DNA from 3 places in the Nitrosomonas sp. Is35 genome. Region 1 is predicted to be linked to each of the others. Evidence: predicted binding sites of a transcription regulator. Region 1 holds the regulator's gene; each other region holds the start of a gene.
The links. Region 1 encodes FliA, which starts transcription of late flagellar genes. Its sites were predicted from a motif close to CTAAAGTTNNCNNAAANNNTGCCGATANNA; they were not measured.

Region 1 (3,273 bases):
CAACATGAATCTCATGCTCATGGCCTTTGATCACATTGGCGACCGCTTGCAGTGTCAAGCTTGAATTCTCGGCCAGTTTAGCTTGCCCTGGTGAAAAAAGAACGCTGGCATTGATTTCAACCGTTATTCCCAAAGAACTTTGCGTAATTCTCACTTGACCATCCTTCACTAAAGGATCCAAAGCATGAAGAATATTCTTCGCCATGCTTTTCATTTTTTCTTGTTTTTTTGCTTTATGAATACTGAGATTATCAATCAGTTTGATTGAATCCGTTTCATTTGATGGGTGGATATTAATCGGTATGAATTCCGTGGACTGCACCGGCACCGCGTTTGTTGGATTACTACTCTTAAATGCGCTCACTAACGAAGAACTTAGAACGCGGTACTTCCCTTCATTCACCGACGAAACGGCATACATCACCACAAAAAAAGCAAACAGCAGCGTTATGAAATCAGCATAGGACACCAGCCAGCGTTCCTGATTTTCAGTGTGATCGTCATTTTTTTGTTTTCTTTTTCTCAGCATCGGATTTTCAAGAATTATTGACTGATCGTTATTTTGCTTGCATCAGATTTAAATGAAATAGCCGTTCAACCGGCTCTCGATGAGTCGCGGATGCTCACCCTGCGCAATCGCCACAAAGCCATCGACCAGAATTTCCTGCATCACGACATGCTCGCCGATGATAGTTTTGAGCTTATTTGCTACCGGTAAGAAAACCAGATTGGCTAATCCAACACCGTAGACTGTTGCCACAAAAGCAACCGCAATACCGTTTCCCAGGAGATTGGGATCGGATAAGTTTTCCATGACGTGAATCAATCCGAGTACAGCGCCCAAAATGCCAATTGTCGGCGCATAACCGCCGGCAGCTTCCCAGATCCGGGCCGATTGACGTTGATGATTCTCCAAAGCCAAAACGTCAATTTCCAAAGCTTCACGCAGTTTTTCCGGCGGACTGCCATCCGCCAACAGTTGCAATCCCTTCTTTGTCAATGGATCCTTTACACCAGGGACAAACTCTTCAAGCACCAGCAATCCTTCCTTTCGGGCGATATGCGCCCAGTTGATAATTTGTTTAATCAGCGCTTGCGGAGATTGTTCCGGTGGAAAGAAAACCCATGCCCCCATTCGCACACCATTGATGAAAATTTTCATCGGACTTTGCAGTAAAACCGCTCCGACAGTACCACCCATCACGATTACAAATGCGGCCGCTTGCAACAAAGAACTGATATGCCCGCCTTCAAGAAACTGCCCGCCTACGATCGCCACCAAGGCCAGCAGAATGCCAAAAACGCTGTTCAAATCCATCTTTGATTTTTTAAGCATCACATAATCCGTTTAATGGCGCGGATAGACGGTATAAAACACTTCAAGTATTTCTTAAGCGGCTGCGCAGCCTTGCCACTGCTTGCGTGTGCAACTGACATACACGGGATTCGCTGACACCCAGCACTTCACCGATTTCCCTCAGATTCATTTCCTGCTCGTAATGCATACCCATGACCTGCTTTTCCCGTGGCGGGAGGTTATCAATGGCGGCAATCAATGTGCTGCGGAAATTTTCATCCAGCAGTGCATTCAGCGGATCGCCTTCGGAATCAATGAAAAGCCGATCCAGAAAAGGCTCTTCATCTTCCTGCTGAAAATCTTCGTAATAAATCAACTGCGCGCCGCGTGCGCTTTGCAGGGTCTCGTGATATTCATCCAGCGACATTTCCAGCTCGGCTGCCAGATCCAGCTCACTCGGCGCACACCCATTCCGTTGTTCCAGCATATTCACCGCCGCTTCGATCCGGCGCATCTTTTTACGGATACTGCGCGGCAGCCAATCGGCTTCGCGCAACTCATCCAGAATCGAACCGCGTATCCGTTGCGCCGCATAACTCTCAAACTGGCGCCCGTAAGATCCTTCGTAGCGATTAATCGCATCCAGTAAGCCGATCATGCCGGCCTGAATCAAATCATCAACTTGTACGCTAGCTGGCAGGCGCGTCATCATATGGTAAGCAATGCGCTTGACCAGCGGCGTAAATTCAGTGACAAATTGTTCTTTATCAATCGTTTTGGTTCCAGTCGCAGTATACATATTCAATCACACCGTAAAATTAGCCATACTCAAATGACTCGTCATAATCAATCGCTGCATGAAATGATCCATTCCCCCGCTATATTTATCCGGGCAAGTAGAGCGCAAAATATTTTCTGCTACATGCCGGAAGCAAATAGCCGCTTGCGAAACCGGAAACATCTCGATCACCGGTTTACACAATTGCGTTGCGCTCCGTAAGCGCTCATCACTTTCAACGTAACCGGCATATTCAAGCGATACCGATAAATACTGGCGCGCCACCCGGTATAAATTCTGATAAATCATCAGTGCTTCCGTTTCCGATTCAACCTTATTCACCAGAATCAGGAAATGCTGCTTGGAATACTCCTGGCTCATGATTTTGATCAGCGCGTAAGCACCGGTAATCGATGCCGCAGAACCGGAAATCACGATCATGACTTGTTCCGAAGCCAGGCTTAGCGGTAGAACATGCGTCGTGCCGGTCATAGCGGTATCGATCAACACGATATCGACGGACTCCGTCAGCTCCGAAAAGCTTTTAACCAGCCAATCCTGTTCGAGCGGGTTCAACTTGTTCAATGCATGAATGCCGCGCATCGCCGATAGGATCGTGATATTTTCCGGGCCTTGCAGCAGCACCTGGTCGAGTCTTTTATCTTTATGAATCACATGCAGTAAATCGAAGCGCGCCTGCAAACCCAAACTGGTGCAGATATTGTTATGGCAAGGATTTTCATCGATCAATAAAACCCGTTGGCCGTTCTGCGCCAGCGCTGCCGCAAGATTCACAACCACACTGGTTTTCCCGACACGCGATTTACCGCCGGCGATGGTAAAGACGCGCGCCGGATCACGCTTCCGATAGGAAGTCAGGTTGCGCAAGCCAGCGGCCTGATCTTGTAAAATCAACCTAGTCATACATGAATCCCGCTAATGATCTTTCTTCCGACGGTGCTGGCTCGGTATTCCGGGTCGCCATGACCAACGCGAACTCGGCATCCTGTAAAGTAAAAGCCGTATCACCCGGCACCGATTTAAAAATGCGATGCAACAAATAGCGTGAATTGGCGGTGTGAATATCTTCCGGAACCTTCTGCCCGTTGGCGACATAGTGCAGCGGCAATTTTCTGCGGATAACAACATCCAGCGCCACGCCCAGGCTCGCAGCCTCATCGATTTTGGTGATGATGCA
Region 2 (3,273 bases), 1.9 Mb from region 1:
GCTTCAAACCTCTCGGGTTCCTCGCGAGCAATCCTGGACCACTGGTCAAAATCAAAATCCGGTATTTTTTCTTTTTCATCCATGAAAATATTTTAGCACTTTGATATCAGAGCGGATGAGCGATGTGCTGACAACCAATGCAAATTGTGGCAACTACAATGCATTGTTTCACGCTCTGATCCAATTATATCCTGATGCTACGAAAAATTTGGATTCAGGAGCTATAGCGCTCAGTCAAATCCCACGCGGAGTTATTTTCCTGTAATCAATAAAAAAGCCGGAATCAGCTGTGCATCAATTCCGGCTTTTTGGGGTAGTGACAATCTACTTACTTTCGATTTTGAATTGATTTGCCAGAACGGCAAGCATTTTGACTTTTTGCGACATGGCGCCAGTGGACGATGTCAATTTCTCTACCAGCTGCCCATTTTGCTGGGTTACTTGATCAATTTGCATAATCGCTTGATTAACTTGCTCTATTCCGTTCGATTGCTCTTCGGATGACTGAGAAATTTCACCGACGATATCGGAAATTTTTCTGACACTCTCAGTGATCATTTTTAACGAATCGGCCGATTGGTTTACCAGCTGTGTACCATTTTCCACTTTGGTAACACTATCGTTAATAAGCTCTTTGATTTGCTTTGCTGACTCAGCACTACGGCCAGCCAGACTGCGCACTTCGTTAGCGACTACCGCAAAACCACGCCCTTGTTCCCCGGCACGGGCAGCTTCCACTGCCGCATTCAGCGCCAGCAAATTGGTTTGGAATGCAATTTCGTCAATCACATTGGTAATGTCGGCAATTTTCTTGCTGCTTTCGTTAATTTGCGACATCGCTTGCATCGTGCTTGAAACCACAGAACCACTTTTCTCAGCTTGTTTGCGCGCTTCCTGCACCAGAATATTGGCTTGTTTAGCGTTGCTTGCATTTTGCTGCACGGTAGAAGTGATTTCTTCCATGCTGGATGCCGTTTCTTCAAGACTGGATGCTTGGTTTTCGGTGCGGCTTGATAAATCAACGCTACTGCTGGTTAATTCATCTGCAACATCTTCCAGAACGGTAGTTGATTCTTTAACCCGGCCAATCGCGGTACGAAGTTTTGCATTCAGAAATATCTGCACATATTCAAGCTGACCGAATTCGTCACTTCTTCCGGTATACACATAGCGTGCCAGTGGATCATTCGCAACTTTCTCGGATTTTTCTGCCAGGTTGCGCAATACACTTAACATTTGATAGATGACAGCCGTGCTAACCAAACTACCGGCAAGAAAACCGGACAAAGCGGAAAGTAATGAAATTTGTTCCGCCAGTGCTAAACCGCTAAAAACAAAAGCAAAAATGCTCGATACGAATAGTGCCATCTTTCCAGTGAAGCTGATAGGAAATCGTGTAAGTTTTACTTTATCAAGTTTAGAGCGTCGTTTATCATCGGGCGATTTTTTTGCCATAATACTTGCGTACAAAGCTTCCGCGCGATCAACCCAAGCTTTCTCAGGTTTTACCCTGACTGACTGATAACCGACAATATTACCTCCCTCATAGAGCGGGCTGGCAAAGGCGTCCACCCAATAGTGATCGCCATTTTTGTTACGGTTCTTAACCATGCCCATCCAGGGATTACCGCCTTTCAACGACTCCCATAACATCGCATACGCTTCCGGCGGCACGTCGGGATGGCGGATGATATTATGATTCTTATGTTCGAGTTCTTCCCACGTATAACCGCTCATCCGGACAAAGTCTTCATTAGCCGACGTGAGCGCTCCCTTTAAGTTAGTCGTAGAAATTATTTCACAATCATTATTCATTCCCATATCACGTTGGGTAACGGGTTCATTAATTCTCATAGCATCCACTCATTAAAATAAGTAAGAGTCTTCTTACGGAAATAATTGATATAGCTTTAGCTCAATTTGTAATATCAGCCAAGGCCGGAAAAGTTCATATTTAACAAAGAACTAACAAACCATAATCATTTCATTGAGATTTATTTATATCACCGGTGAGCGTCGCTGAATATTTTGATTTAAGGAAATCTTAATCGTGCTAATAATGATTAAACAACGTAGGAAAATTCGCCCATGATGAGGAAATTGATGGTAAGCATTTAATGCTTAAATGAAATCTTAAATTCAGAAATCCGTCATTGCAATTCAGACTTTTCTGACCGGAATCCGCCAAATATAAAAGGCCAGTATGCTGCCGATTACAACCAGCATTATTTTCTGCCATAGTTCAGGCACAATCAGAATTGAACTGCCAAATGACAATGTCATCAAAAAATACACCCAGCGTTTAACACGCTGGGGAATGCTGCGATAGAGGGTCCATTCACGAATGATCGGTCCGGCAATCCGATTTTCCAGCAATTTACGATGAAAGTGCTCGGAGCCGCGTGCGAAACAGGCCGCCGCCAATAACACAAACGGCGTCGTTGGTAATACCGGCAAAATTGCCCCTAATACGGCCAAAAATAACGCCACAAAGCCAGCGCCCAGATACATGGCGCGCACCACCGGCGAATCATGCAGACATAATAAATCGGCCGCTTGTTGCTCCGCTAGTGGCGGCTCATTGCGGCCGGTTTCACGTTGTTCGGGTAAGTGCATATTGGATGTCATAAAGAAAAAATGTTATCTGTAAAAATACTGCACACTAGGTGATTTGATCAAACCCTGGCAAAAACGATCCATTCAAGCAGCCAGTGATAAAAAGAATTGATGTTACCAGTTATAATATGCATGCGTTAATTGCTAAAATTAACCGGATTTTATTTATTCTCGAGGAAACCATGCGTACTATCAAAACACTGTTTCACTTAAGTTTCGTTCTGCTGGCACTGACACTGCTGCCCCAGACTGTTTTCGCTAATAAGAACACGGCTTCGGCCGATGGTCCCGCACTTCAAAAAATCGATACCAAAGTAGGCTCCGGCGAAGAAGCGGAAATTGGAAAAACCGTCAGCGTACATTATACCGGCTGGCTCTTCGATGAAAACGCGCCCGACAAAAAAGGCAAGAAATTCGATAGCTCCTATGATCGTAAGGAATATTTTTCTTTCATGCTCGGCGCAGGGCGTGTGATCAAAGGCTGGGATCAGGGCGTTCAAGGCATGAAAGTCGGCGGGCAACGCACGCTCATTATTCCACCTTCCATGGCTTATGGCTCACGCGGTGCTGGGAACGTTATTCCTCCGGATGCAACCTTGATATTCGACGTCGAACTCATCAGCCTGAAAGCAGGCGCGCATCATTAACATAAGCCGC
Region 3 (3,273 bases), 1.0 Mb from region 1:
TCTCCAGATATATGAAAATTGCCCTTCAATTGCTGACAACGCTCGCGCATGCCTCGTATTCCGAATGAATCCTGCTTTTCCATATCGATATCGGTAATACCGCGGCCATTATCAATCACTTCAAGCAAAACCAGTCCTTCTAATTCAATGAGCTTCACTTGTATCCGGGAAGCGTTGGCGTGTTTGGAAATATTTGTCAGCGCTTCCTGGAAAACACGGAAAATCGCTATCGCCAAATCCGAGTCTAACGATATTTCATCTTCTTCACACGAAACTTTACAGGCAATGCCATTCCGGTCACTGAATTCTTTTGCTTGCCATTGAACAGCCGCTACTATGCCGCAATCCAAAATCCCCGGACGTAAATCAAGCGAAATCCGCCGGGTGCTATCAATCACCCGATCCACAAGCGATTCGATCGATTTTGCTTTTTGTTGATAAAATTCCTGCTTTCTGGCCGTTGAATCCATGCAGGGAAACAACTCGCATTTAATGGCGGTTAATGTGCCACCGATATCGTCATGAATTTCGCGCGCAATACGCGCACGCTCTTGTTCTTTGACTCTTTGCAAATAAGACGATAATTCCGCCAGCTGTTCGCGGGAGCGCGCGATTTCTCTCTCCGCCAGCTTATTGCGCGTAATGTTAATCATGATGCCATCCCAGAGTGTTGCATTATCCGACACTCTCCTGGGCGTCGCACGCAGGCTGATCCATTTGATATCACTATCACCTTTAACCTGAATACAGCCCTCCCAGTTCCAGGTTGATAACTGCTCTGCAGAGGTAACCATTAGCTGATGATAAGTTTTTTTGTCTTCTTGCAAGATTAATTCCGGAAACAGTTCCGGTCTATCCATCAGCATCTGGGGCGGCAATCCCAATAATGTCTCACTGGCATCACTTACATAAGGAAAACTTGCCTGATGTTTACCCGATAATAAAAATTGAAATACCACGCCAGGAAGATTGGAGGTGATCACTTGAAAAAGCGCTTCGCTCTTCTGTAAAGCAGTTTGTGTGGTAATGAAACGCTGATAATTCTCAACTTCGTGCAAGCTGCGCCGGATTGCCGGTACCAATCGAGCCAGATTTGATTTCATCATGAAATCATAAGCACCTAAAGCCATGATATGTTCTGCTGCTTCCTCACCTACGTGACTGGATATGATAATCAGCGGTATATCGAGCTCTTTGCTTTTTATGACTTGCAAAACTTCCTGAGCACTCAATCGAGGTAAATCATAATCCGATAGCACTACATTCCAATCCCGGGTCATCAGTGCTTCATGCAGAGCCTCAGCCGTAGTGACACACAGGCAATCGGTCTTAAAACCGCCTTGCGAAAGTATTTGCAACACCCGATCGATATCCTTCTCGGAATCCTCGACCATCAGTATGTTCAATTTCTCTTCATTAATCATCTCAGCATATTACCGGTTGAAGTCGATATAGCATATAACTTCTCTTAACTTGTCAAATTAAACAACTGAATATATTCCCAATTTTACAAGATAATTTTACGAGAGAAAATCATTTTACACCATGAATAGCTCATATTAACCAATCAATTGGACAAAAACCATGAAAGTAAAATCCTAAACTTTTCAAAATGATTTCCGATAACTGCAATCAACGGTGGTTACACACCCTCTTGGATTGCAGGGCAGCCAACGTCGTAAATGGCAATTATGCCAAAACAAATAGTTATCAAAAAGGAGAACCCAAATGCCACAAATCATTAACTCTAATGTAGCCTCATTAAATGCACAACGTAACTTAAATACATCACAAACCGCGCTGAATACATCATTGACACGTTTATCATCCGGTTTACGTATCAATAGCGCCAAAGATGATGCTGCAGGTCTGGCGATTTCGGAAAGGATGACTTCACAAATTCGCGGTTTAAACCAAGCTGTACGTAACGCGAACGATGGCATCTCTCTATCGCAAACTGCTGAAGGTGCACTTGGTGAAATTGGCAACAACTTGCAGCGTATTCGCGAACTGGCAGTACAGTCCGCCAATGCAACTAATAGTGCCAGTGATCGCGCCTCACTACAAGCTGAAGCCGCTCAATTAAGTGCTGAGGTAACCCGTGTCGCCAGTCAGACACAATTTAACGGTCTGAACTTGCTGGATGGCTCTTTCCTAAACCAAAGCTTCCAGGTCGGCGCTAATGCAAACCAAACCATTAATATTTCTTCAATCTCTGATGCACGCGCTACTGCATTAGGCAGTCATATATTGACTACCAATGGAACTGCTGTAAATACCACAACAGCGGCTGGTGCCGATAACACAGCGGGTAATGGCGTTACGGTTGAAGCCGCTTTGGTGCTCTCCAACAATAAAGGAGCCACGGGTAATATTGGTTACGCAGTAGGATCTGACGCAAAAGCGATAGCCGCCGCCATTAACGCTTCTGCTTCCAGCATAGGTATTACGGCAACAGCTACCAATAGCGCAACATTAGGCAGCATCGCTTCCGCTGGTACAGTATCCTTCGATTTAAACGGTAACACTGTTTCCGCTACCGTTACTGACACCTCCGATCTAAGTGGTTTAGCTTCTGCCATAAATGGTTTGCAATCGCTAACTGGTGTTACTGCTTCATTCGCATCCCCGACCAACAAATCAGTTATTACATTGACGACAGCTGATGGTAGAGATATAGGAATCCAGGACTTTAATAATACTGGCGCAACAAAAACAGCTAATGTAGTTGCTGGAGCCACTACAACCACATTAACAGGCGGTGCAGCAACCGATTCTACGATTGCTACGGGTACTGTTGAACTCGCTAGTGCTGGTGGTCAAATATCTGTCAGCGGTGGAAATGCTGATGTATTTGGTGCCACTTCCAGTTCTTTTAACTCTGTTGCCACGTTGGATATATCTACCGGAACCAACGCACAAACAGCAATTAAAACACTGGATGAAGCTTTAAAAGCCATCAATAGTTCACGTGGTGATTTGGGCGCAATTCAGAATCGTTTCAGTTCAACCATTGCAAACCTGCAAACAGCGTCGGAAAATCTTTCTGCTTCTCGCAGCCGGATTCAAGATGCTGACTTTGCCGCAGAATCTGCCAACCTAACACGCGGACAAATTCTGCAACAAGCAGGTGTAGCGATTCTGGCGCAAGCAAATTCACTACCCAATAACGTTCTATCATTATTACGCTAAACAGATCGTAACAGATGATACTTCGTATTAAATAAAGCTGATAGAGCGCGAAATTCAAGAAATATTTCGCGTTTCTATCAA

Region 2: a site for FliA is predicted at 1,885-1,914, ahead of R2083_RS14810 (PAS domain-containing methyl-accepting chemotaxis protein). Genes of this name have one in related genera too.
Region 3: a site for FliA is predicted at 1,599-1,628, ahead of R2083_RS11165 (flagellin). Genes of this name have one in related genera too.

What each region holds. Positions count from the first base shown of each region.
Region 1 is NZ_JAWJZH010000001.1:1,304,767-1,308,039, reverse strand. Features, by position in the region: gene motD (flagellar motor protein MotD) at 1-529, opposite strand, end outside; gene R2083_RS05990 (flagellar motor protein) at 578-1,336, opposite strand; gene R2083_RS05985 (RNA polymerase sigma factor FliA) at 1,380-2,096, opposite strand; gene R2083_RS05980 (MinD/ParA family protein) at 2,103-2,999, opposite strand; gene flhF (flagellar biosynthesis protein FlhF) at 2,992-3,273, opposite strand, start outside.
Region 2 is NZ_JAWJZH010000001.1:3,188,400-3,191,672, forward strand. Features, by position in the region: gene R2083_RS14805 (DUF3135 domain-containing protein) at 1-83, opposite strand, end outside; gene R2083_RS14810 (PAS domain-containing methyl-accepting chemotaxis protein) at 325-1,854, opposite strand; gene R2083_RS14815 (YbaN family protein) at 2,161-2,616, opposite strand; gene R2083_RS14820 (FKBP-type peptidyl-prolyl cis-trans isomerase) at 2,799-3,263, shown strand.
Region 3 is NZ_JAWJZH010000001.1:2,352,335-2,355,607, forward strand. Features, by position in the region: gene R2083_RS11160 (histidine kinase) at 1-1,406, opposite strand, end outside; gene R2083_RS11165 (flagellin) at 1,729-3,192, shown strand.